DNA from 2 places in the Arthrobacter sp. Ha26 genome. Region 2 is predicted to be linked to the other one. Evidence: riboswitches for the same ligand, from Rfam matches in the RefSeq annotation. Region 2 holds a riboswitch; the other holds the start of a gene.
What was found. A riboswitch is a leader RNA that binds a small molecule or an ion and turns the genes downstream of it on or off. The one in region 2 is predicted to bind glycine.
Positions count from the first base shown of each region.

Region 1: it holds a riboswitch for glycine, as region 2 does, so the genes downstream of both, gcvP (aminomethyl-transferring glycine dehydrogenase) here and gcvP (aminomethyl-transferring glycine dehydrogenase) in region 2, are expected to answer to the same signal.

Region 1 covers NZ_JBNHGX010000001.1:863,884-879,804, reverse strand. Annotated here, with positions in the region: gene AC5RVY_RS04200 (DUF427 domain-containing protein) at 1-43, opposite strand, end outside; gene AC5RVY_RS04195 (VOC family protein) at 170-529, opposite strand; gene AC5RVY_RS04190 (ArsR/SmtB family transcription factor) at 690-1,004, shown strand; gene AC5RVY_RS04185 (SRPBCC family protein) at 1,001-1,408, shown strand; gene AC5RVY_RS04180 (Na+/H+ antiporter) at 1,484-3,358, opposite strand; glycine riboswitch at 3,542-3,639, shown strand; glycine riboswitch at 3,641-3,748, shown strand; gene gcvP (aminomethyl-transferring glycine dehydrogenase) at 3,800-6,652, shown strand; gene gcvT (glycine cleavage system aminomethyltransferase GcvT) at 6,663-7,811, shown strand; gene gcvH (glycine cleavage system protein GcvH) at 7,916-8,299, shown strand; gene glyA (serine hydroxymethyltransferase) at 8,296-9,618, shown strand; gene AC5RVY_RS04155 (L-serine ammonia-lyase) at 9,891-11,333, shown strand; gene lipA (lipoyl synthase) at 11,347-12,354, shown strand; gene AC5RVY_RS04145 (methylenetetrahydrofolate reductase) at 12,385-13,218, shown strand; gene cycA (D-serine/D-alanine/glycine transporter) at 13,208-14,698, shown strand; gene purU (formyltetrahydrofolate deformylase) at 14,737-15,657, shown strand; gene AC5RVY_RS04130 (hypothetical protein) at 15,716-15,880, shown strand; gene AC5RVY_RS04125 (helix-turn-helix domain-containing protein) at 15,911-15,921, opposite strand, start outside.
Region 2 covers NZ_JBNHGX010000006.1:14,708-30,628, forward strand. Annotated here, with positions in the region: gene AC5RVY_RS14315 (APC family permease) at 31-1,584, opposite strand; gene AC5RVY_RS14320 (agmatine deiminase family protein) at 1,581-2,606, opposite strand; gene AC5RVY_RS14325 (nitrilase-related carbon-nitrogen hydrolase) at 2,648-3,676, opposite strand; gene AC5RVY_RS14330 (Dps family protein) at 3,890-4,369, shown strand; gene AC5RVY_RS14335 (MFS transporter) at 4,464-6,044, opposite strand; gene AC5RVY_RS14340 (TetR/AcrR family transcriptional regulator) at 6,111-6,650, shown strand; glycine riboswitch at 6,743-6,841, shown strand; glycine riboswitch at 6,842-6,981, shown strand; gene gcvP (aminomethyl-transferring glycine dehydrogenase) at 7,020-9,935, shown strand; gene gcvT (glycine cleavage system aminomethyltransferase GcvT) at 9,947-11,095, shown strand; partial or broken gene AC5RVY_RS14355 (glycine cleavage system protein H) at 11,350-11,529, shown strand; gene AC5RVY_RS14360 (L-serine ammonia-lyase) at 11,573-13,015, shown strand; gene AC5RVY_RS14365 (lipid II:glycine glycyltransferase FemX) at 13,166-14,239, shown strand; gene AC5RVY_RS14370 (peptidoglycan bridge formation glycyltransferase FemA/FemB family protein) at 14,368-15,684, shown strand; gene AC5RVY_RS14375 (threonine/serine exporter family protein) at 15,722-15,921, shown strand, end outside.

The DNA.
Region 1 (15,921 bases), on a different contig from region 2:
TGGATTCGGCGATGACTTTTCCGTTCCAGATAGCCCGGACCATGTGGTTCCCTTCGGTAGGTGCCGCCGCATTCAGAATGCGCGCTCGTAGGGATGCAAACGGCCTGGCGGCCGCGATTGTTCCCCGAATGTGTTGGACGGGAGTCTCCATAGGCGGCCGACGGCGGTGCTACCGCGGGCTTTTGTCGATGACGCAGAACCGGTTCCCGTCAGGATCCGCCAGGACCACAAAGTCGGGGTCCGCCGGGTACAGGTCCCAGTCCACCCGTTGGGCGCCGAGTGAAACGAGCCTCTCCACCTCGGCAGCCTGATCATCCGCGTACAAATCCAGGTGGGTGCGCGGGTGCTCCTGGACTGGCGTCTCGCTCCGCATCAGTGCCAGCTGCGCTCCCGGCCCCGACGCCGGCACCAAAATCACCCAGGTCTCGTCGCCGGGCTCCCGCGGGACGTAACCCAGGGCGTCGTGCCAAAAAGCGGTTGCGCGGGCGACGTCATTGACGCCGAGGACGGTACTGCCGATGGTCAACATCAGCCCAGCCTAAACCCGTCCCCGGCGGCCGGACCAGACTCGCCTCCATGGGGGAAAACAACGCTGCCGGGCAGTCGGAACGCGTCCAAACGTGCCAAAATCCTCGCCGCCCACCAGGCCCTACTAGATATGTCGGAAATTTCCGACATATACTGATCTGGTGCTTCCTGATGTCTTCGGCGCCGTCTCCAACCGGGCACGGCGCGTCATTCTCGACGAGCTCCGCCAGGGTCCCCGGACTGCCGGCGAGCTCACCGGGCTGCTGAACCTCAGCCGCTCGGCGGCCTCCGAGCACCTCGCTGTACTCCGGGAAGCCGGGCTGGTCCGGGAGGAACGGCACGGCCGCAACCGGCTGTACCACCTCCAGCCCGGGGGCCTCGCCGAGATCGGCGGCTGGGTGAAGCACTTTGAGCACTACTGGAACCAGCGGCTCGACGCGCTGGCCGACCTTCTAAACGAGGAGAAACCATCATGACCGAGAACGCCATCCGGCTCGAACGCCGCTTCGCGCACCCCGCCGACGCTGTTTGGGCTGCGCTGACCACACCCGAACTCCTCGCGCGCTGGTGGGCGCCGGGGGATATCGCGCCGGTGGTGGGCCACCGCTTCACCATGGACATGGGCTCCTGGGGCCAGCAGCAGTGCGAAGTCCTCACCGTGGACCCGGGCACATCCATCAGCTTCCTCTTCTCGGAAGGCATACTGGACACCACCATCACCTGGCGGCTGGAACCGGTGGACGGCGGCACCGTCCTGCACCACGAACACGCCGGCTTCCGCCTCGACACCCCGATGGGCAAGCAGGCCATTGAGGGCATGGGCAACGGCTGGCCCGGCCTGCTTGCGCGGATCGACGGGGTTCTCGCTGGAGTTTCCTGACGGTAAGCAAGCGGACGACGGCGGGACGTTCCGCCGTCGTCCTGTCACCTCAGCGGGCGATCACGCAGCGGGCCCTTAACCCAGCAGGTCGTCCTGGTAGCACCAGCGCCAGTCTTCGCCCGGCTCGATGCTTCGCATGACCGGATGCCCCGTCGTTTCAAAGTGCCTGGAAGAGTGGGTTGCGGGGGAGGAATCGCAGCACCCCACCTGGCCGCACGCGAGGCACATCCGCAGGTGGACCGGCACCGTACCTTCCCTGCGGCAGTCCGCGCAGAAGGCATCCTTCGGCACGTCCCGCGACCCTGCGGACTCGAGGTGGCCGCACACCCCGCCTGGCCTCGCGATTCCTTCCCCGCCGCCCTCGCCGGAGGTATCCACCTCGTCCAGGGCCACGTCGAGCATGGATTCCTCAACGTCCAGCCGCTCCAGGACGTCGCTCAGGACTTCCTGCGCGTACTCGCCGCCGCGCCGCAGCTCCAGCACCTTTGACCGTTCGGCTTCCAGCATGGCAAGCCGTAACCGGGCATAGCGCTCGCTGGGCGTCGCCGTTTCCGCCGACGGGCGGCCCAGCCGTTCCCATGCTGCCAAACCGCGCTCCTGCGTGCGCCGTTTCAGCATGGCCACCACCTCCGGCGGATCGTCCTCCGTCCGCAGCTCCTGCAGGCGGGCCACACCAGCAGCAGTGGCCAGCTGCATCAGCGACGCCTTGTTCAGGGCATCCTCGCGCTGGTCCGGACCCTGCACCCGCAGGACGCGGACCAGCCCCGGGAGGGTGAGGCCCTGCAGTGCTAGGGTGCCGCCCACCACCACCAAGGCAGCGAGGATCAGCACTGAACGGTGCTCCAGGTCGGGAGGCAGCACCAGCACCGCCGCCAGGGTGACAACGCCCCGCATCCCGGCCCAGGAGACAATGGCCGGGAACTGCCAGGGCGGGTTCGGATCGTTGCGCCGGACGGCCGGAATCAGTCGGGGCAGGTACGTCGCCGGGAACACCCACACCGGCCGGAGCACCAGCACCGCCGCGAGGATCACCGCGCAGCCGGCCCAGATCCGTGCGGCACCAAGGGAATCATCCTGGACGCCCTCGATGATGGTCCGCACCTGCAGCCCGATCAGCAGGAAGACCGAGTTTTCGAGCAGGAACTGCAGCGTGTTCCAGTTGCTGCGCTGGCTCAGCCGGGCGGCGCCGTTGGGCATGGACGGCGCCTTGGTGCCCATCACCAACCCGGTCACGACGACGGCGAGGACACCCGACGCGTGGATCGCTTCCGCCGGGAGGTACGCCACCAAGGGGGCCACCAGCGATGTGGAGGTGTTGATCGCCACGTTCCGGATGCGCTTGCGTAGTTCGGTCAAAACGTAGGCCGCAGCGATGCCTACCACCAGCCCGCCGCCCACCGCGAGCAGGAAGTCCCCGGCGATCTCCACTGCGGACACGGACCCTGAGATGGCGGCGATCGCTGCCCGCAGGCAGATCAGCGCCGTCGCGTCGTTGACCAGGGATTCGCCCTCCAGGATAGTGACGATCCTGCGCGGCATCCCCACCTTCCGGGCGATGGCGGTTGCCGCCACCGCATCCGGCGGCGCCAGGACGGCGCCGAGCGCGAACGCGGCGGCCAGCGGAATCTCAGGGAACAGCCACGAAACCACCAATCCCACGGCAATCGTGCCGAAGATGACATAGCCCACCGAGAGCAGCCCGATGGAACGGCGGTTGGAGCTGAAATCGAACAGTGAAGTCCGCAGGGCCGCCGCGTAGAGCAACGGCGGCAACAGGCCAATCAGGACCAGCTCGGGGTTCAGCTCAATCCGCGGAACGAACGGGAGGAAGGAACCGGCAACACCGGCCAGCACCAGCAGCAAGGGAACCGAAATATTGAGTTTCCGGCCCAGCGCGCTTCCGGCGCAGACCACCGCAACCAGAACCAGAAGGCCCAGGGCGATTTCCATGGGGCTATTCTCTCAGGCCGGGAGCGCCCGGTGACCACCGCGGTTCCCCCGTGACGCCTTGGGAAGGGGCCGACGGCCGGCGTCCCGCCGTCGTACGCCCGCCCTAAAACGGTGCGGATTTGGCATCCCGGCGCCGAATCCTGTATGGTGTGAGCCGTGTCACCCACCAGTGGCACATGCTAATGATCTGCGGCGGGAGAGTCCTGCCGGTACGTTCTGCAGGCGCCGTAGGAGCAAATCCTCCCCAGGAATCTCTCAGGCCCACGTACCGCCGCGGCAAGGCAACTCTGGAAAGCAGTCCGGGCAACCGGGCTCACCGACGGTGCAAGTGGCGTCCCGCTGAACAGCAGGGCAAAGCAAAACTCTCAGGTCCAATACAGAGCGGGGAGGAACCCGAATCAAAGTGGCGATGTATGCCACCTGAATTATGGAGTTCCTCTCATGACGGTTCAATCGTCCCCAACCACCTTCGCTGACCGCCATATCGGCGCGCGCCGCCAGGCTGACATCGACACCATGCTCAAGGCCGTCGGCTATGACAGCGTTGACGGCCTCGTCGACAGCGCAGTCCCCGACTCCATCCGCCAGGACAAGCCGCTTACCCTCGAGAGCGCCCTGAGCGAAGTCCAGGTCCTCGCCGAGCTCCGCAAGCTGGCCGGCAAGAACAAGATGGCCGTGCAGATGATCGGCCAGGGCTACTACGACACTGTGACCCCGCCGGTGATCCGCCGCAACATCCTCGAATCCCCCGCCTGGTACACCGCCTACACGCCCTACCAGCCCGAGATTTCGCAGGGCCGGCTCGAGGCGCTGCTGAACTTCCAGACCATGGTGCAGGACCTCACGGCCCTCCCGGTGGCCAACGCTTCCCTGCTGGACGAAGCCACCGCCGTGGCCGAGGCTGTGCTGCTGATGCGCCGGGCCAACAAGAACAAAACGGCCAAGGACGGCAAGACTGTCCTGGACGCCGACCTGCTCCCGCAGACCATCGCCATCGTGCTGGGACGCGCCGAAGCCCTCGGCTTCGAGGTGGAGATCGCGGACCTCACCAACGGCTTGCCCGAGGGCGACATCAACGGGGTGGTTCTCCAGCAGCCCGGCGTCTCCGGCCGCGTCTGGGACCAGTCCGCCGTCATCGCCGAGGCTAAGGACCGCGGCGCCCTGGTCACCGTGGCCGCCGACCTCCTGGCCCTCACCCTGATCACCCCGCCGGGCGAGCAGGGCGCGGACATCGCCGTCGGCTCCACCCAGCGCCTGGGCGTGCCGTTGTTCTTCGGTGGCCCGCACGCCGCCTACATGGCCGTCCGTGAAGGCATGGAGCGCACACTCCCCGGCCGCATCGTGGGCGTTTCCAAGGACAACGCCGGTGTCCCCGCCTACCGCCTGGCCCTCCAGACCCGCGAGCAGCACATCCGCCGCGAGAAGGCCACCTCCAACATCTGCACCGCGCAGGCGCTGCTGGCTATCGTCTCGTCCTTCTACGCCGTCTACCACGGCCCCGACGGCCTCAAGGCAATCGCCGAGACCGTACACAACAACGCCCGCGCCCTGGCCACCACGCTGAAAATCGCCGGCCGCGAACTGGTATCCGACACCTTCTTCGACACCATCACCGTCCGCGTGCCCGGCAAGGCACACAAGGTGATCACCGCCGCCGAAGCCCGCGGCATCAACTTGCGCCTGATCGACGCGGACACCGTCGGCGTGTCAGTCGATGAAACCACGACGCCGGAGGTCCTCTCCGCGGTGGTCGTCGCCTTCGGCGCCGGTCCCGTTGTGGAAGCCGCCGGGTTCGAACTGCCCGAGTCCGTGCTGCGCACCTCCACCTACCTGCAGCACCCGGTGTTCAACACCCACCGCTCAGAAACCCAGCTGCTGCGCTACATCCGCCGCCTTTCCGACCGGGACCTGGCGCTGGACCGCACCATGATCCCGCTGGGTTCCTGCACCATGAAGCTGAATGCCACGGCCGAGATGGAAGCCATCTCCTGGCCCGAGTTCGCCTCGATCCACCCCTTCGCGCCCGACTCCCAGACTGCCGGCTGGCGTGAACTGATCAGCGGCCTGGAAGCTGACCTCGCCGAGATCACCGGGTACGACCAGGTATCCATCCAGCCCAACGCCGGTTCCCAGGGCGAGCTGGCCGGACTGCTGGCGATCCGTGGCTACCACCACTCCCGCGGTGAGGCGCAGCGCAACATCTGCCTCATCCCGGCCTCAGCTCACGGAACCAACGCCGCCTCCGCCGTGCTTGCGGGCATGAAGGTTGTTGTGGTGGCCACGGCTGCCGACGGCACGATTGATCACGCCGACCTGCAGGCCAAGATCGAGGCGCACAAGGACGTCCTCTCGGCCATCATGATCACTTACCCCTCCACCCACGGTGTGTACGACTCTGACGTCCGCGAAGTCTGCGACGCGGTTCATGCAGCCGGCGGCCAGGTGTACGTTGACGGGGCAAACCTGAACGCCCTGGTCGGCCTGGCCCAGCCGGGCAAGTTCGGTGGCGACGTCTCGCACCTGAACCTGCACAAGACCTTCTGCATCCCGCACGGCGGTGGCGGACCCGGCGTCGGCCCGGTTGCGGCCAAGGCGCACCTGGCCCCGTTTATGCCGGGCGATGCCAACAAGGCGGCCCATGAGGACGGCCACGGCGTTGCCATCTCGGCGTCGCGTTTCGGTTCCGCCGGTGTGCTGCCGATTTCCTGGGCTTATGTGAAGCTGATGGGCGGGCAGGGCCTGACCGAGGCCACCAAGTCCGCGCTGCTCGCTGCGAACTATGTTGCCGCTCGCCTGGACGAGTACTTCCCCGTCCTCTACACCGGTGAGAGCGGCCTGGTGGCGCACGAGTGCATCCTGGACCTGCGCGACCTGACGGCGAAGACCGGCGTGACTGCCGAGGACGTGGCCAAGCGCCTGATCGACTTCGGCTTCCACGCCCCCACCCTGTCCTTCCCGGTGGCAGGGACCCTCATGGTGGAGCCCACCGAGTCCGAGGACCTCGCCGAGATCGACCGCTTCATCGAAGCCATGATCATCATCCGCAAGGAAATCGACCAGGTGGCCGCCGGTGACTTCACAGTAGAAGAGTCGCCGCTGCGCAACGCACCCCACACGGCCGCCGCCGTCGTCTCTTCTGACTGGAACCGGACGTACCCGCGCGAGCAGGCAGCCTTCCCCGTCTCGTCACTGCGGCAGGACAAGTACTTCCCGCCCGTGGGCCGCATCGACGGCGCAGCAGGGGACCGCAACCTGATCTGCTCCTGCCCGCCGCTCTCCGAATTTGAGAACTAAGGATTCCGTGATGACTGAGAATTACACCGCGCTGTACGAGCAGCACAAGATTGCCGGCGCTTCCTTCACCGACTTCGGCGGCTGGCAGATGCCCCTGAAGTACGTCTCCGAGCTGGCCGAGCACCACGCCGTGCGCAACGCCGCAGGCCTGTTCGACCTCTCCCACATGGGCGAAGTCTGGGTCACCGGCCCCGACGCCGCCGCCTTCCTTGACTACGCCCTGGCCGGCAAACTCTCCGCCGTGGCCGTGGGCAAGGCCAAGTACTCGCTGATCTGTCAGGAAGACGGCGGCATCATCGACGACCTCATCTCCTACCGCCTTCCCGCGGCTGCGGACGGAACAGCGAAGTACCTGGTGGTGCCCAACGCAGGAAACGCCGCGGTGGTGGCTGCTGCCCTGGCTGAGCGGGCTGCCAACTTTGACGTGACCGTGGAGGACGTTTCCGCCGAGACGTCCCTTATCGCCGTGCAGGGCCCTAACGCCGAGGCCATCCTCCTGGCACTGGTCCCGGCCGAGCAGCACTCGCTGGTGACGGAGCTGAAGTACTACGCTGCTGTGGAGGTAGGCATCGCCGTCAACGGTACTGTCCAGGAGTTGCTGCTGGCGCGCACCGGCTACACCGGCGAGGACGGGTTCGAGATCTACATCCCCAACGAGGACGCCGCCGGCTTGTGGGAGGCCCTGCTGGACGCCGGCGCCAGCCACGGGCTCATTCCCGCAGGCCTGGCCTGCCGCGACTCCCTACGCCTCGAAGCCGGCATGCCGCTTTACGGCAACGAGCTCTCCCGCGAGGGCAACCCCTACGCTGCCGGGTTGGGTCCTGTTGTTTCACTCAAGAAGGAGTCGGACTTCGTGGGCAAGGCAGTGCTCGCGGAGCTCAAGGAACTGGGCGCCGGTTCCACGTCCGGCCGGAAGCTCGTGGGACTCAAAGGCCTTGGCCGCCGGGCCGGCCGCAGCCACTACCCGGTCCTCAAGGACGGCAACGTGGTGGGCGAGGTGACCTCGGGCCAGCCGAGCCCCACCCTCGGTTACCCGATCGCCCTGGCCTATGTCGACGTCGAACACTCAGAACCCGGTACAGCACTGGACATCGACCTCCGCGGCAAGGCAGAGCCCTTCGAAGTCGTCGCGCTGCCCTTCTACAAGCGCCAAAATTAACGCTCCATCACCTTTCGCAGGGTTTAACGAAACGCTCCATCACTAAATGCACGTTTTGGCCAAACCCCCCATCACTTTTAACACACGAACCTAAGGAAATACACATGGCAAAAGTTGTTGCTGAACTGAAGTACTCCGCCGAGCACGAGTGGGTTGCTGCGGACGGATCCGGGCCTACCGGCGTCGGAATCTCCGCTGTGGCTGCCGAAGCCCTGGGCGACATCGTGTACGTGGACCTGCCCGAGGTTGGCTCCACGGTGACCGCGGGGGAGACCTGCGGCGAGGTGGAATCCACCAAGTCCGTCTCCGACCTTTACGCGCCCGTGACGGGCGAAGTGGTGGAGATCAACGACGACGTGGTCTCCGATCCCGCCCTGATCAACAACGATCCCTACGGCGCCGGCTGGCTCTTCAAAGTAGCCGTCACCGAAGAAGGCCCGCTCATGTCCGCCGAAGAGTACGCGGCAGCCAACGGCGGCGAACTGTGAGCGCCGCTGCAGGGGTAACCGCCTTCGAACAGGTCGTGTCGCCGTCGCTGGACGCGGACCTGTCCGCCCTGGATCCCCAAATCGCCGCAAAGATCGACGACGAACTCACCCGGCAGCGTGACGGCCTGGAGATGATCGCCTCCGAGAACCACACCGCCGTCGCCGTGATGCAGGCACAGGGTTCGGTGCTGACCAACAAGTACGCCGAGGGCTACCCGGGCAAGCGCTACTACGGCGGCTGCGAGCACGTGGACGTCATTGAACAGCTCGCGATCGACCGGATCAAGGCACTCTTCGGTGCCGGGTTCGCCAACGTGCAGCCGCACTCCGGCGCGCAGGCCAACGCCTCGGTGATGCACGCGCTGATCAAGCCGGGCGATACCATCATGGGCCTGAACCTGGCCCACGGCGGCCACCTCACGCACGGCATGAAGATCAACTTCTCCGGCAAGCTGTACAACGTGGTGCCGTACGGCGTCCGCGAGGACACCCACACGGTGGATATGGCCGAGGTGGAGCGGCTGGCGCAGGAGACCAAGCCCGCGCTGATCGTGGCCGGCTGGTCCGCCTACGCCCGCCAGCTCGACTTCGCCGAATTCCGCCGGATCGCCGACTCGGTGGGCGCCTACCTGATGGTGGACATGGCGCACTTCGCCGGCCTCGTGGCTGCGGGGCTGCACCCGTCGCCGGTGCCGCACGCGCACGTCACCACCTCCACCACGCACAAGACCCTCGCCGGTCCCCGCGGCGGCATCATCCTGACCAACGACGCCGACATCGCCAAGAAGATCAACTCGGCAGTGTTTCCGGGTCAGCAGGGCGGCCCGCTGGAGCACGTCATCGCCGGCAAGGCCGTGGCATTCAAAATCGCCGCGTCGCCCGAGTTCAAGGAGCGCCAGGAGCGCGTCCTGGCCGGCGCCCGGATCCTGGCCGAGCGCCTGGTCCAGCCCGACGTCGCCGCCAAGGGCATCAGTGTGGTCTCCGGGGGAACGGATGTGCACCTGGTCCTCGTTGACCTGCGCAACTGCGAGCTCGACGGCCAGCAGGCCGAGGACCGGCTCGCCGCGATCGACATCACGGTCAACCGCAACGCCGTCCCGTTCGACCCCCGCCCGCCGATGGTCACCTCCGGACTGCGGATCGGCACCCCTGCGCTGGCTACGCGCGGCTTCGGCGAGGATGCCTTCCGCGAGGTTGCGGACATCATCGCCGAGGCGTTGACGGCCGACGCCGGCACGGACCTTTCCGCCCTGCGTCACCGCGTCGAAGCCCTGGCTGCAGCCCACCCGCTTTACCCCCGTGTCAAGAACCTCGCCTAGGTGCTTTGCCTCGGCTGCGTCCGCGCCGGCGGACCGGACTTTTCACGCGTGCTGGCTCGTTCCTCGCCTCTGACGCACGCTTTCGAAAAGTCTGGCTCCGCCGACGCTCGCAGTTCCGTCGCCTTGGTAACGGACCCTCGGAGGTGGTGGGGCATCCGGCAGCATGCGTCTAAGGGAGCGTCACGTCCGCGCAGCGGGCGTCTTCGCGACCGAGCATGCAGAGGATGTCCTGGCACCTCCACCCCGACCAGAACTTAGTTAGGAACAAAGTAATGGCTGTTGGAGTCTTTGATCTCTTTTCTATTGGGATTGGGCCCTCTAGTTCTCATACTGTGGGGCCGATGCGGGCTGCTGCCGTTTTTGCGGAGGAGCTCAAGGGCCTCGGCAAGCTCGCGGACGTGGCCTCGCTGCGGGTTGACCTTTACGGGTCCCTCGCGGCGACCGGCCACGGCCACGGCACCATGACCGCGATCCTGCTGGGGCTGGAAGGTTTCCACCCGGAGCTGATCCTGCCGGACGAGGTGGAGCAACGGCTGGCCGCAATTGCCGACACCGGCATGCTCCAGTTGGCCGGTGCCGTCCCCTTGCCTTACGGGGTGACGGACATGGTGCTGCGGCCGCTGACGGTACTGCCGCGGCACACCAACGGCATGACCTTCACGGTATTCGACGCTGACGGCAACGTCCTGCACACGGCCACGTTCTTTTCGGTGGGTGGCGGCTTCATTGTCCGCGAGGGCGAGGAAGACGCAGCGCAGCAGGAACTCGAGGAGTCCAAGAAGGAGCTGCCGCTGCCCTTCCGGACCGCCGCCGAACTGCTCGAGCACTGCCGGGTAACCGGCCTGGGCATCAGCGACGTGATGCGGATCAACGAGGAAGACAGCCGCACTCCCCAGGAGATCCGTGCAGGCCTGCTGCATATCTGGTCAGTCATGGAGGATTGCGTGGCCACCAGCCTGAAGCGCGAAGGTGTGCTGCCCGGGGGACTGAAGGTCCGCCGTCGTGCTCCGGACTGGTACGACCGGCTGAGGAAGGAAAGCTCCCGGCCGGCCGCGGAGAGCCAGGACGGTGAAGGCCAGGACCGGGAATTCCATGACCCGAAGTATTGGCAGGAATGGGTTAACTTGATCGCCCTGGCGGTGAACGAGGAGAACGCCTCCGGCGGCCGGGTGGTCACTGCCCCCACGAACGGCGCTGCCGGGATTATTCCGGCGGTGCTGTATTACGCGCTGCATTTCGCGCCGGGGATGGAGAACGCCTCGCAGGAGGACCGCGACGACGTGGTGGTCAGGTTCCTGCTCGCCGCCGGCGCGGTCGGGGTGCTGTACAAGGAACAGGCGTCCATTTCGGGTGCTGAGGTGGGCTGCCAGGGCGAGGTGGGCTCGGCGTCGTCCATGGCGGCGGCCGGCCTCGCGGAGGTGATGGGCGGAACTCCGGCGCAGGTGGAGAACGCGGCCGAGATCGCGATGGAGCACAACCTGGGCCTGACGTGTGATCCGATCGGCGGCCTCGTGCAAGTGCCGTGCATTGAACGGAACGCGATCGCCGCGGCCAAGGCGATCAATGCGGCGAAGATGGCGCTCTGGGGCGACGGGTCGCACCGCGTCTCGCTGGACGAGGTCATCGTGACCATGCGCGAGACCGGCAAGGACATGAGCTCCAAATACAAGGAAACGGCCATGGGCGGCCTCGCCGTCAACGTCGTCGAATGCTGAAGGAAGTATAGAAATGACATTGGCACCTGAAGGCCGGAAGCTTTTGCGCGTTGAACAGCGCAACTCTGCTGTCCCGGTGGAGCGTAAGCCGGAGTGGATCAAGGCCAAGGTCCAGATGGGCCCGGAGTTCGTCCAGCTCAAGAACCTGGTGAAAAAGGAAGGCCTGCACACGGTGTGTGAGGAGGCCGGGTGCCCCAACATTTTTGAGTGCTGGGAGGACAAGGAAGCGACGTTCCTGATCGGCGGGTCCGAATGCACCCGGCGGTGTGATTTCTGCCAGATCGATACCGGCAAACCCTCCCCGGTGGACATGTTCGAACCCACCAAGGTGGCCCGGTCGGTGCAGGCGATGCAGCTGCGCTACGCCACCGTCACCGGCGTGGCCCGGGACGACCTGGCGGACGAGGGTGTGTGGCTGTACGCCGAGACGGTCCGCAAGATCCACGAACTGAACCCCGGCACCGGGGTGGAGCTGTTGATCCCGGACTTCTCCGGAAAGCCCGAGCACATCGCCGCGATCTGTGATTCCAAGCCCGAGGTGTTCGCCCACAACGTGGAGACCGTGCCGCGGATTTTCAAGCGGATCCGGCCGGCCTTCCGGTACGAGCGGTCCCTGGATGTGATCACGCAGGGCCGGAACCTGGGCATGGTGACCAAGTCCAACCTGATCCTGGGCATGGGCGAAACCCGCGAAGAGATCTCCGAAGCGCTCCGGGACCTGCACGAGGCCGGGTGTGATCTGATCACCATCACCCAGTACCTGCGCCCCAGTGAGCGGCACCTGCCGGTGGACCGGTGGGTCAAGCCGCAGGAATTCGTGGACCTCCAGCACGAAGCGGACGAGATCGGCTTCCTCGGCGTCATGTCCGGCCCGCTGGTCCGTTCTTCCTACCGGGCCGGCCGGCTCTGGGCCACCGCGATGCGGAAGAAAGGCTGGGAAATCCCCGCCGAACTGGCCCACATCGAATCCTCCGGCAGCACCCGCCAGGAAGCCAGCTCACTGCTCGCCGCCTCGGCATGATGCCCCACACCTGATGCATAGACAGGACCAATGATGTTCCCCGTCAGAATCGAAATCATCCCCTCACAGGGAATTGTTGGGCAGGTCCAGGCCCTGGTGCCCAAGACCACCACGCTCAGCGTGACGTGCCTGCCGCACCACGGCATCGAACGGACCATCCGCACCGCGGTAGAGCTGGGCGACGCCGGCTACACCGTGGTTCCGCACCTCGCCGCGCGGAGCATCCGCAGCCGCGCTGAACTCACCGAGATTGTCCGCGCCTGCGATGCCGCGGCCATCAGCGAAGTCTTCGTTATTGGGGGAGACCGGAAACAGCCCGCCGGCGTTTACGACTCAGCGCTTCCGGTCCTCGAAGACATCGCGCAGTACAGCGGCGGGATGATGCGGGCAGGCGTGGCGGGCTACCCGGAGGGCCATCCGCGGGTCAGCCCGGTGGACCTGCTGGACGGCCTGCTGGCCAAGCAGCACCTGGCCACACACGTCGTCACCCAAATGTGCTTTGCCGCCGCGAAAATTCACGACTACGCGGCGCTCCTGCGCCGCGAAGGCGTCCACCTGCCCGTCTGGGCGGGCGTGGCAGGGTCCGTCCCGCGGACCAAGCTTGTGGCACTCGCCGGGCAGATCGGCGTCGGAAGTTCACTGAAATTCCTCAGCCGCAAGGGCCCGCTGGCCCGCAAACTCCTCAGCGGTGACCGCTACTCGCCGGACAGCCTGATCGCCGGCCTCGAAAGCCGGCCCGGCGATATCGCCGGCATCCACCTTTACACCTTCAACAGCCTGGAGCCCGTCCCCGCGGCACCGGACCAGGCATCCCCTTCAGCACTCCAGACAGCATTGATTCGAGGAGCAGCACGTGACAACTAAACCTGAAATTTCCCACCAGGAGCCGCATTTGGAGCGGCAGCTCACCAACAGGCACATCCAGCTGATCGCCATCGGCGGCGCCATCGGCACGGGGCTGTTCATGGGCTCAGGCAAAACCATCTCGGCAGCCGGACCGTCCGTCATCTTCGTCTACATGCTCATCGGCTTCATGCTGTTTTTCGTTATGCGGGCCATGGGCGAACTGCTGCTGAGCAACCTGAACTACAAATCCTTCAGCGATTTCGCGGCCGACCTGCTGGGCCCCTGGGCTGGCTTCTTCACCGGCTGGACCTACTGGTTCTGCTGGGTGATCACCGGCATCGCGGACGTGATCGCGATCGCCGGCTACTCCAAGGAGCTCTGGCCCGGACTGCCGCTCTGGATCCCGGGCCTGGCCACCGTGGCCATCCTCCTGTTCCTGAACCTCGTCACCGTTAAGGCGTTCGGCGAGACCGAGTTCTGGTTCGCGCTGATCAAGATAGTCGCCATCGCGGCGCTGATCATCGTGGGCATGTTCATGATCTTCACCGGCTTCCAGTCCGACGCCGGCCCTGCCACCTTTACGAATCTGTGGAGCCATGGCGGGTTCTTCCCGAACGAGTTCATGGGGTTTGTGGCCGGCTTCCAGATTGCGGTGTTCGCGTTTGTGGGCATTGAGCTGGTGGGCACCACGGCCGCCGAGGCCAAAGATCCGGAAAAGAACCTGCCCAAGGCGATCAACTCCATCCCCATCCGCGTGCTCCTGTTCTACGTGGGCGCCCTAATCATCCTGATGTCCGTCACCCCGTGGACCCAGTTCCAGGCCGGCCACAGCCCGTTCATCGCCATGTTCTCCCTTGCCGGCCTCGGCGCCGCAGCCACCGTGGTGAACCTGGTGGTGCTCAGCTCGGCCATGTCCTCGGCCAACTCCGGCATCTACTCCACCTCGCGCATGGTCTACGGCCTGGCACAGGAGGGCGACGCGCCGTCGGTCTTCCGCCACCTGTCCACCCGCAAAGTCCCGCAGAACGCCCTGTTCCTCTCCTGTGTCCTCCTGCTCTCCGGCGTGGTGCTGATGTACGCCGGCCAGGACATCGGCAGGGCCTTCGACATGGTGACCACCGTCTCCGCCGTCTGCTTCGTGTTCGTCTGGTCCATCATTTTGGCCAGCTACCTGGCCTTCCGACGTCGGCGCGCACACCTGCACGAGGCGTCAAAGTACCGGATGCCCGGCGGGATCGCGATGGTGTGGGTGGTGTTCGCCTTCTTCGCCTTCGTGCTGTGGGCCCTGACCACACAACCGGACACCCTGATGGCGCTGCTGGTCACCCCCGTGTGGTTCCTGGTGCTCGGTGCCGCCTGGCTGGTGCTGCGCCGGCGTCCCGCCCACGTGGCCCGTTACGAGACGTTCAAGTCCGAGCTGGCGCAGGACATGGATTCCGAGGCGTCCGCCATTGGACGGGACCTGGACGGCGCACTGAAGGATGGGGCGAAGAAGTGAGCGGGGCGTTGGAAACGACTGCCCCTTCCGCCGATGCCGTGGCGGGGGAGCCCGCTGCCGCCGTCGAGCATGTCCTGACGCTTGACTGTGCGGAGTCGCCAGGGATTGTCCACGCGGTCTCGGCATTCCTGCTGGAGCGCGGCTGCGACATCATCGACATCAAGCAGTACGGCGACAGGGCGCAGGGCCACTTCTTCATGCGGGTGCACTTCGCCTCCGAACCATTCGCCGCCTCGAAGCCATCCGCCCCGGGCCCATCCGCCCCCGAGGAGGACTTTTCCGGCACGGAGGACCTCCGCCGGGGCTTCACGCCTGTTGCGGAAAAGTGGCGGATGAACTGGCAGCTGGAACCGCACGGCCGGAAACGCCGGGTGCTGGTGATGGTGTCCAAGATGGGGCACTGCCTCAACGACCTGCTCTTCCGGGCACGCACGGGAGATATCCCGGTGGAGATCGTCGCCGTCGTCTCCAACCACCGTGACCAGGCAGACCTTGTCGAGTGGAACGGCATCCAGTTCTTCCACGTACCGGTCACCAGGGACACCAAGGCCGACGCCGAGGCCAGGCTGCTGGAACTGGTGGACTCATTCGACGTGGAACTCGTGGTCCTTGCCCGCTACATGCAGGTGCTCAGCGACGAGCTCTCAGCGCAGCTCGCGGGCAGGACCATCAACATCCACCACTCGTTCCTGCCCAGTTTCAAAGGTGCCAAGCCTTATCACCAGGCCTACGAACGGGGCGTGAAGACGGTGGGCGCCACGGCGCACTACGTGAACGCCGAACTGGACGAGGGGCCAATCATTTCGCAGCAGGTCATCGAGGTGGACCACACCTATACCGCCGATGACCTGGTGGCCGCGGGCCGGGACGCCGAGTGCGTGGCGTTGCGGAACGCTGTCCGCTGGCACTGCGAGGGCAGGATCCTGCTCCTGGGCAACCGCACGGTCATCCTCCGGTAGCCACTTGAGAACGGCGAGCGGGCAACAGTGGCGGCGGGTCTCGTGGAACGCCCTGCCGATGGGACAGCGCGTGCGGCTTTCGCAGCACGGGCTGCCCATCGGGTCGGGTTATGTGGACGCAGCCACGCCCGACGGCTCCATCATCTGGGTTGTACTCGACGGGTGGCTGGAACGCCGGATGTTCCTGCGGGAGGACTACGTCCGGGTGGAAATCATGGAATAAGTCGGGGCTGGCCCCGCCACCTCACGGCTTCTACACCCGCC
Region 2 (15,921 bases):
GGCACCTTTTTTGCCTGCGCGGGCGGAACCCTACTCCGGGACGACCAGGGCAGGGGTGTCCTGCTTCAGGGTCTCGCCGCGGAAGAACCCGGGCCGAAGCCGGGCCATGACCAGCATGAACACCGCGCCCAGGGCCAGGATGCCCACTCCAAGGACGAACACCAGGCCAACCCCGAACACTTCCGAACCGCTGCCGAATTCGGGAGCCCAGCTGTCTGCGGCGGTCTGCAGGAACACCACGAACAGGCCCACGCCGCCCACCACGGGGCAGAGGAGCCGCAGCAGGAAGTTGCGGAGGCTGCTGAAGACGCTGTTGCGGAAGTACCAGGCGCAGGCGATGGCCGTCAGCCCGTAGTAGAAGCAGATCATCAGCCCCAGGGCCAGGATGGTGTCGTTCAGGACGTTTTCGCTGAGCACGTGCATCACTGCGTAGAACCCCGCGGACAGGACGCCGGCGGCGACAGTGGCGTAGCCCGGCGTCGCAAAGCGCTTGCTCACCCGGCTGAAGGGTTCCGGCAGCGCACCGTAGTGGGCCATGGCCAGCAGGCTGCGCGACGGGGACATAAACGTGGACTGCAGTGAGGCGGCGGAGCTGGACAGCACTGCCAGGGACATCAGGATGGCAAACGGGCCCATGATGGGGGAGGCCAGGGCGGTGAAGATGTTCTCGTGGATCTCCGTGTTGTTCAGGCCGTTGCCGGTGTCCCCTACGCCGGCGAACATCATGGTGGCGATGCTGACCAGCAGGTAGATGCCCAAAACGATCAGGGCAGTCAACGTACCGGCGAGGCCCGCCGTCTTTTTGCCGTTGGCGGTTTCCTCGTTCACGGTGAGGCAGACGTCCCAGCCCCAGTAGACAAAGATGGACAGCGAGATCCCGGCGGCCACCTGGCCGAACGTCTCAATCCTGGTGACGTCGAACCACTCCCAGCTGAACGGGATGGCCGTCTCGGACGTGGACCAGTTGGCGAACGCCATACCCACGAACAGGCCCAGTACCAGCAGCTGGAACCCCACCAGTCCGTACTGCACCAGTTTGGTGGTGTGCAGGCCGCGGTAGCTGACCCACACGGCCAGGGCCACGAACACAAAGCAGGTGAGTACGTTCAGCGGCTTGTTGGCCGCGAGGTCGGCCAGTTCGGGGGAACCGGTGAGCTGGGAGAGGAAGAGGTAGAAGAAGTCGACGGCCACCCCGGCCAGGTTGGACAGGACAATGATGTTGGCTGCCAGGAGCCCCCACCCGCCCATCCAACCCACCCACGGGCCGAATGCTTTGGTGACCCAGGTGAAGGTGGTGCCGCTGTCCGGGGAGTCGGCGTTGAGCTCCCGGTAGGCCAGGGACACCAGGATCATTGGGATGAACCCGATGAGGAAGATGACGGGCAGCTGCAGTCCGGCTTCGTTGACGGTGGGGCCCAGTGCGCTGGTGAGCGTGTAGGCCGGGGCGATGGTGGAGATACCCAGAACGACGACGGCGAGGAGCCCCAGCTGCCCGCCCTTCAGACCTTTGGGCGAGACGCCGGACCCGGCGGCGGGTTTTCCGGCGCCACGGGCGGAGGCACCGGTACGGATGGTTTCTGTCATGACACCACTTTCTGGGAGGCAGCAGGCTGCTGTTGGGTGATGCAGTGGATCCCCCCGCCGCGGGCAAAAAGCTCGCGTGCGTCGATGGCGACAATACGCCGTCCGGGGTAGGCCTCCGCCAGGATCTGCAGGGCCTTGTCGTCCTGGGGGTCGTTGAAGCTGCAGGCGATGACGCCGCCGTTGACCACCACGTGGTTGATGTAGCTGTAGTCCACAAAGCCTTCGTCGTCCCGCAGGGTGTCCGGGGCGGGGACTTCGATGATGTTCCATTGCCGGCCGGCCGCGTCGGTGGTGCCGCGCAGGAAGTCGATGATTTCCTTCGAGACAGCGAAGTCGGGGTGTTCCGGGTTTTCCTGCGAGTGGACCAGGAGCGTGCCGGGCGAGGGGATGGCGGCCACAATGTCCACGTGGCCGCGGGTGCCGAACCGCTCGGAGTCACGGGTCAGGCCGCGCGGCAGCCACACCACATGGGTGGCGCCGATGGTGCGGGCCAGTTCCTGCTCGACGTCGGCCCGGCTGAGGCCCGGATTGCGGCCCGGATCCAGCTGCACGGTTTCCGTCACCAGTACGGTTCCCTGGCCGTCCACCTGGATGCCGCCGCCCTCGTTCACCAGCGCTGACACGATGTGCCGGGCGCCTGACCGGCCGGCAACCTCGCCGGCGATCAAGGCATCCTTGTCCCACTGCGCCCAGTCCTGGCCGCCCCAGCCGTTGAACACCCAGTCCACGGCACCGAGCCGGCCGTCGCCGTCCAGGACGAACGTGGGCCCGATGTCGCGCATCCATGCATCATTGAGCGGGGCGGCAAGCACCTCGACATCAGGGTGCAGGTAGGCGGCGGCCGTGTCGACGTCGTCGGGATCCACCACCATGGTGACCGACTGGAACTCGACGGCGGCGTTGGCTACGGCTGCCCAGGTGGACCGGGCCACATGGGCGGCCTCAGCAGATTCGCCCAGGGTGTAGCCGCCGGCGGGGAAGGCCATCCAGAGCCGTTCCTGGCGGGCAGTTTCGGCAGGCATCCGCCACTGCCCGGTGCTGGCTGCGGCCTGCTGCGGGGCGGTCATGAGCAGGCCTCTGCGAAGCCGCGCTCGCCGCCCAGGAGTTCATTTGCGCGGACGGGTTCAGTCAGGCGGGAGTAGGTGTCCGGGCGGCGCGTGGCCAGGAAGGGGAACAGGGTCAGCCAGTCCTTCCGCTGGTCCAGGTCCAGGTCTGCCACCAGGACGGCGGACGCGTCGCGCGGCGCCTGGGCCAGGATGCGGCCGTAGGGATCGGAGATAAACGAGGAGCCGTAGAAGTTCAGGGTGCCTTCGCTGCCCCAGCGGTTCGGGGCGACCATGAACAGGCCGTTGGCGATGCCGTTGCCGACGATGACCTGCTGCCACAATGGCTGGGTGTCGAATTCCGGGTGGTCGGGTTCGGAGCCGATCGCCGTGGGGTACACCACGATTTCCGCCCCGCCCAGGGAATACAGCCGGGCAACTTCCGGGAACCATTCATCCCAGCAGGTGGGCATCCCCAGCCTGGCGCCGCCCAGTTCGGCCGGAGCGTGGACCTCGTAGGCGTCGGCCGCTGCCGGTCCTTGGCGGAAGAACTTGTCCTCGTAGTATCCGGCCGTGACGGGGATGTGGAGCTTGTGTGTCCGCGCCAGGAGCTCGCCCCCGGCGGAGACCAGGATGGCGGTGTTCAGCCCCAGGCCGTCGTCCGTTCCGTCCGGGTCCTCGGCACGCTGGTACAACGATGCATGCACGGACACCCCGTGGCGGCGTGCCGCTTCGGCGGCGAAGCGGAAGGTGGGGCCCGTGAGGAGGTCTTCGGCAATGTCCGAGGGCCGGCTGCGGGTGGGGCCCTCGGAAGGGTCGTTGTGCGGGCGGGTGTCTGCCGGGTAGCGCGAAAGCGTCAATTCGGGCAGGAAGACTACGGAAGCGCCCAGCCGGGCGGCCCGGCTGATCCCCTCGTCCAGTTCGGCCTCGACGGCGGTGCTGTCTGCGTGCCAGCGGTGCTGGACCACGCCGACGCGCAGGGCTGGCCGGCCGGACGGCGTTGTCCGGGCCAGGGAGGCGGGTGCGCCGAGGCAGGAAATTTCAATCATGTTTGCTACTCCAGTGAGACGACGGTCACTAAATGAATGACGTTCATTTAGTATGCGGCGTGAAGGGCCCGGATGCAAGGGAAAATATGAATCACGTTCGTTTATGTCTTCCGGGAGGAGTTAGTAAGCTCACTGAGAAATTGCTGCCAGCGCCTCGGCGGCGGGATAAGGGGCTGGTAGCGTCGGGATGACTGGACCAATCGAGGAGGATGCATGAAAGCTTCACCGACACTGACCAACAACCTGCAGGCTGTGCTCGCGGACCTGATCGAATTGCACATCCAGGGCAAGCAGGCCCACTGGAATATCGTAGGAACGAACTTCCGGGACCTCCACCTGCAGTTGGACGAGATCGTCGATGCCGCCCGCCAGTTCGCTGACGATGCGGCCGAGCGCATGAGGGCACTGCACGCCCTCCCGGATGGCCGCAGCTCCACCGTGGCTCAATCCACCAGCCTCGCTCCTTTTCCTGATGGCCTCATCAGCACCAAGGACGCGATCGAACGTATTGTTGCCGCCCTCGAAGCTGCCGTAGGCACCATGCGGAAGGTGCATGACGAGGTGGACGAGGAAGACCCCACGTCGGCGGACCTCCTGCACGAGTTCATCGCCAAGCTCGAGCAGTTCGCGTGGATGGTGAACGCCGAGACGATGAAGGCCACCGCCAGCGTCACGGCCCCGGACGCCACGTAACCCCGGGGCGCACGAAATTTCAGCGCCCGGCGCCGGACTTCCTGTCCAGCGCCGGGCGCTGCTTTGTGCCCGCGGCACGGCAGCGGCGTGCCGCTCATCCGGCCTTGGGCACTTTCCGGAGGACGACGGCGGCAAGCACTGCCGCCGTCGCCATCAGTACCAGCCCGATCGCCGCGGTGACATGCACCCCCGAATCAAAGGCGGCACCGGCGGCCTGCCGGACGGCGTCCGCCAGGGGAGCGGGCAATCCTGCCGCCAGTTCCATGGCTCCGGCAAGAGTCTGGCCGGCATGGGCGGTGCCCTGGCCGCCGGCAGCTTCGGCCACACCGGCCGGAAGCCGCAGGTTGTGCTGGTAGGAGGCCGTGAGGATCGAGCCCAGTACGGCAGTGCCGAGTAATGCGCCTATCTCGTACCCCGTCTCGGAGATAGCCGCTGCCGCTCCTGATTTTTCCGCCGGGGCGCTGCCCAGGATGAGGTCGTTGGAGATGGTCTCAGCGGTCCCTACGCCCAGCGCCAGAACCACCAATGCCGCGAGCAGCATCGCCGGCCCGTTGGCGTGGTTGCCGAACGTCACCAGGCTGTACCCCGCCGCGCTCATGGCGAGCCCGGCCGCCACCACAAAGCCGGGCCGGATTTTCCGGACCAGGGGCACCACGGCCAGGCCTGCCACCACGGTGGCCACCAGCGCCGGAATCATGGCCATACCTGCGGCGGAAGGGGCCATGCCTTCGAGGAGTTGCAGGTGCTGGGCCAGGAAGAGGATAAAGCCGTTGAAGGAGAACAGGGCCAGGATGTTCGCCGTGATGGCCATGCTGAACACCCGGTTGCGGAACAGGGACACGTCCAGCAAGGGGCTCTCCAGCTGCTGTTGCCGGCGGACAAAAAGGGCGCCCATGGCCAGTCCGGAGGCGACACTTCCCAGCGCCAGGAGGCCCGGTCCTTCGGTGGCGTACTCCTTGATCCCGTAAACCACCGGCACCATGGTCAGCAGCGAAAGCAGGATACTCGGCGCATCCACGCGTCCCGGCGCAGGGTCCCGGGACTCCGGAATGAAGGCGGGCCCGAAGGCCAGCAACGGCAGCATGATGGGTACCGCCACCAGCAGCACGGCGCCCCACCAGAATTGCTCCACGAGCCAGCCGCCGAAGATAGGACCCAGGGCGGCGCCGCCGGAAAACCCGGCCGCCCAAATGGCGATGGCGAGCCGGCGCCGGTTCGGGTCCGGGAAGATATTGCGGATCAGGGACAGCGTGGAGGGCATCAGCGTCGCGCCGAAGAAGCCCAGGGCGGCGCGGCCTGCGATGAGCCAGCCGGCACTGGGCGCGAACGCCGTTGCGGCTGAAACTGCCGCGAAGCCGATACTGCCGATGATCAGCAGCCGGCGGCGCCCGATCCGGTCGCCGAGGCTCCCCATGGCGACGAGCAGTCCCGCCAATACCAGCGGGTAGGCGTCCACGATCCACAGAAGTTCGACGCCGGAGGCATCCAGCGCCCGGGCTATTGCCGGCAGGGCAAAGGTCAGTGCGGTGTTGTCAACGGCGACGAGGAGGACCGGGAACATCAGTAACGCCAACGCGAGCCAGTCGCGCCACGTCCCCCGGGCCGTAGCCGGCCGGTGGGTGCTTGCCGGATTAAGGCGGGTGTGGTCCTGCTGGGTGGGTGGGAAAGCGGTCATCTCTTAACTATACCGTCCAGACGGTATAGTTAAGAAACTGGTTCAGGAGCCTGCATGATTGGAACCATGGCCAGAAAACCCGTCGCGCGAGATGCAGTCCTCGATGCCTTTGAAGAACTCCTGATCGACGTGGGGGAGCGGGCCGCCACGCTGGATGCGGTGGCAAAGCGGGCAGGAGTCTCCAAGGGCGGGCTGCTGTATCACTTCCCCAACAAGGAGGCGCTGATCGCGGCCACCCTTGAACGGCTGGACCACCTGGCAGGGGAGGACCTTGCTGCCATGGCGTCCGCACCCGAAGGGGCGGCCGCCTATTTCATCCGGTCGTCGCTCTGGTCCGATACCCCCATGGACCGTTCCTTCGTTGCGGCTACCCGCCTCGCTGAGGTTGCCCATGAAGAGGCCCGCCGCCGCTTCGCAGCCATCCAGCAGCAGTGGCTGGAGCTCATCGGCAAGGACGTGGGGGCGGCCATGGCAAAGGCTGTGCTGTACATGGGGGACGGTTTGTACTTCAACGCCATGTGGGAGAGCGGGCCGGCCGGAAAGGCCGGCAACCGGCAAGCGGAGGTGGATGGACTCCTGGCCGCCGTGGAGCGGCTCAGGGGCTAGCTGCCATTTGCCCCACAGCCTGCGCCATAGGAGAATTGGTCCATGTGTTGGCCGCCCCGGGCGTGCCAAGACAAATCCAAATGAATAGCCTTTGATCTGCGGCGGGAGAGTTCTGCCAGAAGGTACAAGCAGGCGCCGTAGGAGCAATACCTCCCCAGGAATCTCACAGGCCCATGTACCGCCGCGGCGAGGCACCTCTGGAAAGCAGCACGCTGTCCGCGTTGGGATCCTGTCCCGGTGACTTGGACTGCTGTGCTCACCGACGGTGCAAGCGGGGCCCGCGCCAGCAGGCAACGCGGAAACTCTCAGGTCCAGTTACAGAGCGGGGAGGACCCGAATCGATGTGGCGTACCCTGCGCCGCCTTAGTTATGGAGTTCCTCGTGACTGTATCTCCGGCCTCCGCCATTCCGGCCTCCGCCTCCCCGGACGCCACCGCTCCGGCTGCCACCTTCGTTGACCGGCACATCGGGGCCCGCCGCCAGGCCGACGTCGACACCATGCTCGAGGCTGTGGGCTACGACACCGTGGACGCGCTGGTTGACACCGCCGTGCCCAAGGACATCCGTCAGGACTCGGCCCTGGAATTGGGTGGCGCGCTGAGCGAGGTGGAGGCGCTCGCCGAACTGCGCCGGCTCGCGGCGAAGAACAAGACTGCGGTGCAGATGATTGGCCAGGGTTACTACGACACCGTGACCCCGCCGGTGATCCGCCGGAACATCCTTGAGGGCCCGGCCTGGTACACCGCGTACACGCCTTACCAGCCCGAAATTTCCCAGGGCCGGCTGGAGGCGCTGCTGAACTTCCAGACCATGGTCCAGGACCTGGTGGGCCTGCCCATCGCGAATGCGTCCCTGCTGGATGAAGCCACGGCTGTGGCCGAGGCCGTGCTGATGATGCGCCGCGCCAATAAAAATAAAGATGCGCGCGACGGCAAGACGGTGCTGGATGCCGACTGCCTGCCGCAGACCATCGCCATCGTCAAGGGCCGCTCTGAGGCCCTCGGCTTCGAGGTGGAAATCGCGGACCTGTCCAAGGGCCTGCCGGACGGTTCCATCAACGGCGTGGTGCTCCAGCAGCCCGGCGCCTCAGGCCGGATTTTTGACCACACCGCCGTGATCGCTGAGGCGAAGGGACGCGGTGCCCTGGTCACCGTCGCCGCCGACCTCCTGGCCCTCACCCTCATCACGCCTCCCGGTGAGCAGGGGGCGGACATCGCTGTCGGCTCGGCACAGCGCTTCGGCGTCCCGCTGTTCTATGGCGGCCCGCACGCCGCCTACATGGCGGTGCAGAAGGGCCTGGAGCGTTCCATGCCCGGCCGCCTGGTGGGCGTCTCCAAGGATTCCGCCGGAGTGCCTGCCTACCGCCTGGCACTGCAGACCCGCGAGCAGCACATCCGCCGCGAGAAGGCCACCTCCAACATCTGCACAGCCCAGGCGCTCTTGGCCATCGTTGCCTCAATGTATGCGGTCTACCACGGACCGGAGGGCCTGAAAGCGATTGCCCGGTCCGCGCACGCCCATGCCAAGACCCTCGCCGCCTCACTCGCCGCCGCCGGTTTGGACGTGCTGCACACGAGCTTCTTTGACACTGTGACCGTTTCCGTTCCGGGCAAAGCCGCGGGCATCATCGCTGCCGCTGAGGCCCAGGGCATCAACCTGCGCAGCATCGACGCGGACACCGTGGGCTTCTCCACGGATGAAACGACGACGACGGCAATCGTCGACGCCGTCCTCGAAGCTTTTGGAGTTGAAGCCTCTGGTGCCGGGCTGGGCAACGTGACAGAGGGTTTTGCCCTGCACGACGCCGTGGAACGTTCCTCCGACTTCCTGCAGCACCCGGTGTTCAACACCCACCGCTCAGAAACCCAGCTGCTGCGCTACATCCGGAAGCTCAGCGACCGGGACCTGGCGCTGGACCGCACCATGATCCCGCTGGGTTCCTGCACCATGAAGCTGAACGCCACGGCCGAGATGGAAGCCATCTCCTGGCCCGAGTTCGCCTCGATCCACCCGTTCGCCCCGGACTCCCAGACCGAAGGCTGCCGTGAACTGATCGGGGACCTGGAATCCCAGCTGACGGAGATCACCGGGTACGACCAAGTGTCCATCCAGCCCAACGCCGGTTCCCAAGGCGAGCTGGCCGGACTGCTCGCGATCCGCGGCTACCACCACTCCCGCGGGGAGGCGCAGCGCAACGTCTGCCTGATCCCGGCCTCGGCGCATGGTACCAACGCCGCCTCGGCTGTCCTTGCCGGGATGAAGGTTGTTGTGGTGGCCACTGCGCCGGACGGCACCATCGACCACGCCGACCTGTACGCCAAGATCGAGGCGCACAAGGACGCCCTGTCCTGCATCATGATCACCTACCCGTCCACGCACGGAGTGTACGACGGTGACGTCCGCGAAGTCTGCGACGCCATCCACGCGGCAGGGGGCCAGGTCTACATCGACGGCGCCAACCTCAACGCCCTGGTGGGGCTGGCGCAGCCGGGCAAGTTCGGTGGCGACGTCTCGCACCTGAACCTGCACAAGACGTTCTGCATCCCGCACGGCGGCGGCGGCCCCGGCGTCGGCCCGGTCGCTGCCAAAGCCCACCTGGCACCCTTTATGCCCGGCAACGCGGCCACCTGGACCGAAGGCAACGACGTCCCGATCTCTGCGTCAAAGTATGGATCCGCCGGCGTGCTGCCCATCTCCTGGGCCTATGTGAAGCTGATGGGCGGCCAGGGCCTCACCGAAGCCACCAAATCCGCGCTGCTCGCCGCGAACTACGTCGCGGCCCGGCTGAACGACTACTTCCCCGTCCTGTACACCGGTGAAGGGGGACTGGTAGCGCACGAGTGCATCCTGGACCTGCGCGACCTGACGGCGAAGACCGGCGTCACCGCGGAGGATGTGGCCAAGCGCCTCATCGACTACGGCTTCCACGCACCCACCCTGGCGTTCCCCGTTGCGGGCACCCTGATGGTGGAACCCACGGAGTCCGAGGACCTCGGGGAGATGGACCGGTTCATTGAGGCGATGATCTCCATCCGTGCTGAAATCGACCAGGTGGCGAACGGTGAGTTCTCCGTGACGGACAGCCCGCTGCGCAACGCCCCGCACACCGCTGCCGCGGCCATCAGCAGCGACTGGGACCGCGCCTACCCGCGGGAACAGGCCGTGTTCCCGGTGAAGTCGCTCCGGCAGGACAAATACTTCCCGCCCGTCGGCCGCATCGACGGCGCAGCAGGGGACCGCAACCTGATCTGCTCCTGCCCGCCGCTTTCCGAGTTCGAAAACTAGAGGATCACCCGATGACTGAGAAGTACACCGCCCTCTACGACGAGCACAAAAAACTGGGCGCCTCCTTTACCGACTTCGGCGGCTGGCAGATGCCATTGAAATACAGCTCCGAGCTCGCCGAGCACCACGCCGTTCGCAAGAGTGCCGGGCTGTTCGACCTTTCCCATATGGGCGAGGTCTGGGTGACCGGACCGGACGCCGCCGCGTTCCTTGACTACGCGCTGGTGGGCAAGATCTCCGCCATGGCAGTGGGCAAAGCCAAATACTCCCTGATCTGCAACGAGGATGGCGGCATCATCGACGACCTCATCACCTACCGCCGGCCAGCTGCCGGCGACGGCACCGACGTCTTCCTGGTGGTTCCCAATGCCGGCAACGCCGCAGTGGTGGCCGCTGCCCTGGCCCACCGCGCCGCAGCATTCGATGTCCAGGTCAATGACGCCTCCGTCGCGACGTCCCTGGTGGCGGTCCAGGGCCCCAGGGCGCAGGAGCTGTTGCTTCGCCTGGTCCCCGCAGCCCAGCACAGCCTCGTGACGGAACTGAAGTACTACGCCGCCGTGGAGGTTCCGTTCCTCGTGGGCGGGACCGGGCTGGACCTGCTGCTCGCCCGCACCGGCTACACCGGCGAGGACGGGTTTGAGATCTTTGTACCCAACGACGACGCCCCCGGCCTCTGGCAGGCCCTCGTGGCCATCGCCGACGACGGAGAGCTGCCCCCCGCAGGCCTCGCCTGCCGCGACTCCCTCCGCCTCGAAGCCGGGATGCCCCTGTACGGCAATGAGCTGTCCCTGCAGGGCGATCCCTTCGCAGCAGGCCTGGGACCCGTCGTCGCGCTCTCCAAGGAAGGCGACTTCGTGGGCAAAGCCGCACTGGCAGCCAAGAAGGAAGCCGGCGCCGGCACTACCACCGGGCGCAGGCTCGTGGGACTCAAGGGACTGGGTCGCCGCGCCGGCCGCGCCCACTACCCGGTCCTCAAGGACGGCAACGTGGTAGGCGAAGTCACCTCGGGCCAGCCGAGCCCCACCCTTGGCTACCCCGTGGCCATGGCCTACGTGGATGTCGAGTTCACCCAGCCCGGCACCGCTTTGGACATCGACCTGCGCGGCAAGGCAGAGCCTTTCGAAGTCGTCGACCTCCCGTTCTACAAGCGCATCAGGTAGTTTTCCGGTCCGTGCTTGAGTCCGGTCCCGGCAGACCGGACTTTTCACGCGTGCTGCTCCTTCGTCGCTTTGAGGCACGCTTTCGAAAAGCCCGGCTCCACCGAGCCCTAGTGGTCAGCCCACCAACTTGGGCGGTCAAATGCGTCGAGACTGAGGTCGCGTCGTCTGGTCGATAGTTGGGCGCTCGAGTCGACTACCCGCGGCACTTAGGTGACGAGGTTCTTTGCTTGGAACTGCAGGCCTCGAAAACGGGAGATGTGTATTCGCCGGTGACGGGTGAGGTGGTGGAGATCAATACTGGAGTTGTGGATGATCCCGCCCTGATCAACAACGATCCGTACGGAGCCGGCTGGCTCTTCAAGGTGGCTGCCGAGTCTGAAGGGCCCCTGCTGTCCGCACTGGAGTACGCGTCCAAAAACGGCGGGGACCTGTAATTGCCCCCAAGCAGCACCGAAACTCTATTAAGGAAATACGCACATGGCTGTTGGTGTCTTTGATCTCTTTTCCATTGGGATCGGGCCTTCGAGTTCGCACACGGTGGGGCCGATGCGGGCTGCCGCTGTCTTCGCCGAGGAGCTGAAGTCCACCGGCGCCCTGGACCGTGTGGCGTCATTGCGCGTGGACCTCTACGGATCGCTCGCGGCGACCGGCCACGGCCACGGCACCATGACCGCGATCCTGCTGGGGCTGGAGGGCTACCATCCGGAACTGATCCTTCCCGAGGAGGTGGAGCAACGGCTGGCGACGATTGCCGACACCGGGATCCTGCAGTTGGCCGGTGCCGTGCCGCTGCCTTACGGGGTGACGGACATGGTGTTGCGGCCGCTGACGGTCCTGCCGCGGCACACCAACGGCATGACCTTCACCATCTTCGATGCAGAGGACGAGATCCTGCATACGGCCACGTTCTTTTCGGTGGGTGGCGGCTTCATTGTCCGCGAGGGCGAGGAAGACGCAGCCCAGCAGCAGATGGAGGAGTCCAAGAAGGAACTGCCGCTGCCCTTCCGGACCGCGGCCGAACTCCTTGGCCGTTGCCAGTCCAAGGGGCTCTCCATCGCCGACATTATGCTGGTCAACGAGAAGGCCTCCCGCTCCGAAGAGGAGATCCGTGCAGGCCTGCTGCATATCTGGTCGGTCATGGAGGATTGCGTGGCCACCAGCCTGAAGCGCGAAGGTGTGCTGCCCGGGGGACTGAAGGTCCGCCGTCGTGCTCCGGACTGGTACGAGAGGCTGAAGAAGGAAAGCTCCCGGCCGGCCGCGGAGAGCCAGGATAGTGAAGGCCAGGACCGGGAGTTCCATGACCCGAAGTATTGGCAGGAGTGGGTTAACTTGATCGCCCTGGCGGTGAACGAGGAGAACGCCTCCGGCGGCCGGGTGGTCACTGCCCCCACGAACGGCGCGGCGGGGATTATCCCCGCGGTGCTGTATTACGCCCTGCATTTCGCGCCGGGGATGGAGAACGCCTCGCAGGAGGACCGCGACGACGTGGTGGTCAGGTTCCTGCTGGCCGCCGGTGCGGTCGGGGTGCTGTACAAGGAGCAGGCGTCCATTTCGGGGGCTGAGGTGGGCTGCCAGGGCGAGGTGGGCTCGGCGTCGTCCATGGCGGCGGCTGGCCTGGCCGAGGTGATGGGCGGAACTCCGGCGCAGGTGGAGAACGCGGCCGAGATCGCGATGGAACACAACCTGGGACTGACGTGTGATCCGATCGGCGGGCTGGTGCAGGTGCCGTGCATTGAACGGAACGCGATCGCCGCCGCCAAGGCCATCAACGCGGCGAAGATGGCGCTCTGGGGCGACGGCTCGCACCGCGTCTCGCTGGACGAGGTCATCGTGACCATGCGCGAGACCGGCAGGGACATGAGCTCCAAATACAAGGAAACGGCCATGGGCGGCCTCGCCGTCAACGTGTCTGTCTGCTAGCAGCGCCGCTGCAGGCCCTAACACTGGCAAGACCCGGCGCCGGGCCAAGGCAGCAGGTGCCGGCGCCGCCAGGCTTTAGACTTGAGGCTGCATGTCCGCACGCAGCCACGAGTACAGAACCGCGCACAACCCCGATTGGACACGGCCCCTTTGCGAGAATTCACCGCACGTTTTGCCACAGCCGAGGAAATTGAAAACTGGGACAAGCACGTCACGGCCAACCCGAATGGCGGCAACATGCTGCAGTCCGCCGCGTATGCGTCGGTAAAGAACGGCACTGGCTGGAAGGTCAGGTTCCTGGTGCTGGAAAGTACCGGGCCAGCCAGTTACAACCTGGTGCTGGAGAAGAAGTTCCCGGTCCTGGGCCGGCTCTGGTACCTCATCAAGGGCCCGGACCTCGCAGCTGCCAGGGACGTGAAGGCTGCACTTGAGGCCTGCGCAGCCTTCGTCCGGGACAGGAAACTGAACGTCTTCACCATCAAGATCGAACCGGACATCGTGGACTCCGCTGATGCCCAGGCCCATCTGGCCGCGGCCGGCCTGGTGAAGGCACCCAACATCCAGTCCAACGACTCCACCGCGCTGCTGGACATCTCCGGCCCTGAGGACGAAGTCTTCAAAGCAATCTCCTCCCGGGCCCGCAACGCCATCCGCCGCGCCGAGCGGGAAGGCTGCGAGGTGCTCCGGAAAGAAGCGGGCCCCGAAACCTACCGGGCGCTCTATGACCTCATGGCGGATACCGTCAACGCCAAGGGCTCGATGCCCCTGCGCAGCTACGAGTACTACGCCGCCTTCTGGGACGAGTTCTGCAGCCGCGGCCAGGGCAACTTCTTCTTCGTCTACGAGGACGGCAAACCCAGCGTGGGCGCCTTTGTCATCAACTACGGCGCCAAAGCGACGTACAAGGACGGCGGCTCAACCCAGAACCGCAAACAGTACGGCGATTCACACCTGGTCCAGTGGGCAGCCATTCGGCGGATGCAGGAACTGGGCTGCACCGAATACGACTTCTGCGGCACCCCGCCGGGCGCCCGGATCAAGGACAAGAGCCATAACCTGTATGGCATGGGGATGTTCAAGACCAGTTTCACCAAGACGGTCACAGATTTTGTGGGTTGCCACGACTACGTCCTTGCCCCGCTCCGCCACCGTCTCTGGGTGGGCGGCGCGGAAAAGGTCTTCCGCCGGGTAGAAACTGCGCGGACCGGCCAACAGTTTTATTGACCTCCGCCCTGGCGCAGGCTGCCCCGCACCAGGCTGGTCACCGCAGGGTGAGCCGCAGCCGCGCCGACCACCCGTCCATGATCCTGCGCCTGACCAGCAGGCCGCACACTCCTGAATGAGGAAATCCCTTGAATCCAGTCACCACCGGCACCGATCTCGAATTTGCCATCCTCAGCGACTCAGAGTTCGAGGCGTTTGCAGTCAAGCACCCGCAAAACAGCTTCCTCCAGTCCGTTGACTTCGCCCGCTTCCAGCGCGCCCGCGGGCAGCAGGTGGAACTCTTCGGCATCCGGCGCGGCGGGGAACTGGTTGCCGCCGGGAAACTGAACTACACCACCACCCGCCTGGGGTACACAGTGTGCGAGTGCGCCAAGGGACCGTTGATGGACTATACGGACCCGGACCAGGTGCGCGACGTCGTCGGGCTCCTCCGCCAACGGGCAGCAGAACGCAAGGCCGCGGAACTCCGGATCTCACCCAACCTTAAGTACATTGCCCGGGACGAGGACGGCGCCGAGCACCCGGAGATTGAGGACAACCGCCCGCTGGTGGCACGGCTGTCCCGGCTGGGGTTCCAGCACCAGGGACTGGACATGAACTTCGTCAACGTCAACTGGATGTTCATCAAGAGCCTGGAAGGCATCACGGACGCCGAAGAGCTCATCATGGGCACCAGTTACCGGACCCGCAAGGCCATCCGGAAAGCCGAGAAAAACGGTGTGTTCCTGGAACAGGCCACACTGGAAACCCTCGACGAGTTCTACGGTGCCCTGAGCAGGGCAGGAGACGAAAAGGGATTCGTCTACCGCGAACGCGAGTATTACGAGCACCTGCTCCGGACCACGTCGGCGGAGTTCACCAAGCTCATGATGGCCAAGATCGACATCCCGGCCTACCGGAAGTCCATCACGGAGCGGCTGGCAGCGGAGTCCGCCACGGCGGCGGACCTGCGCCGCGAGGTGGAAGAGACTGGCAGCAAGAAGAAAGCCAACCGGCTCAAGGTAGTCCAGGACCTCGTGGACAGCTACGAGCGGAGCCTGAAGGACATTGAACGGTTCCCGGATTCGGTGGGAACCGCCACCGTGGCAGCCATCCACTTTGTCTGCTATGGGGATGAGGTGGTGTGCGTCATCGGCGGCACCGTGCAGGACTACATCTACTTCAACGGCGCAACCTCCCTGTACTGGGGCATGATGCTGCACGCACTCGAGAAGGGGTACCCGCGGTACAACTTCTACGGCACGTTCGGCATCTCCGGGCAGGACGAGGAAGGCCACGGCGGCTACGAATTCAAGAAAGGCTTCGGCGGAGAAGTGGTCCAGTTGGTGGGCGACTTCGCCATGCCGGTCCGGCCCGCCGTCTACCACGCGAACCGCCTGGCCCGGGCAGCGGTGGCCGCGGCCCGTAGGGTGCTGGACAAACTGCCGCTGAGGCGTCCGGCCTGAAAGACTGTTCACTGAACCGCACTGGGAGGAGGCAACCATGACTGACCGGCCCGAACGCCCCGGCCGCAGGCCCCACACGGACGGACTGCCCAAGACCGAGCCACTGACCCCCTCCCAGGTGCGGCAGAACGCCGCCGCGAAAAGAATGCTGCGGCGCCTGGTCCAGGGCGAAAACCCGCCCACCGCCCCATTGAGCATCGTGGACCGCCTCACCGGCAGCCCGTACGCCAACCCCAC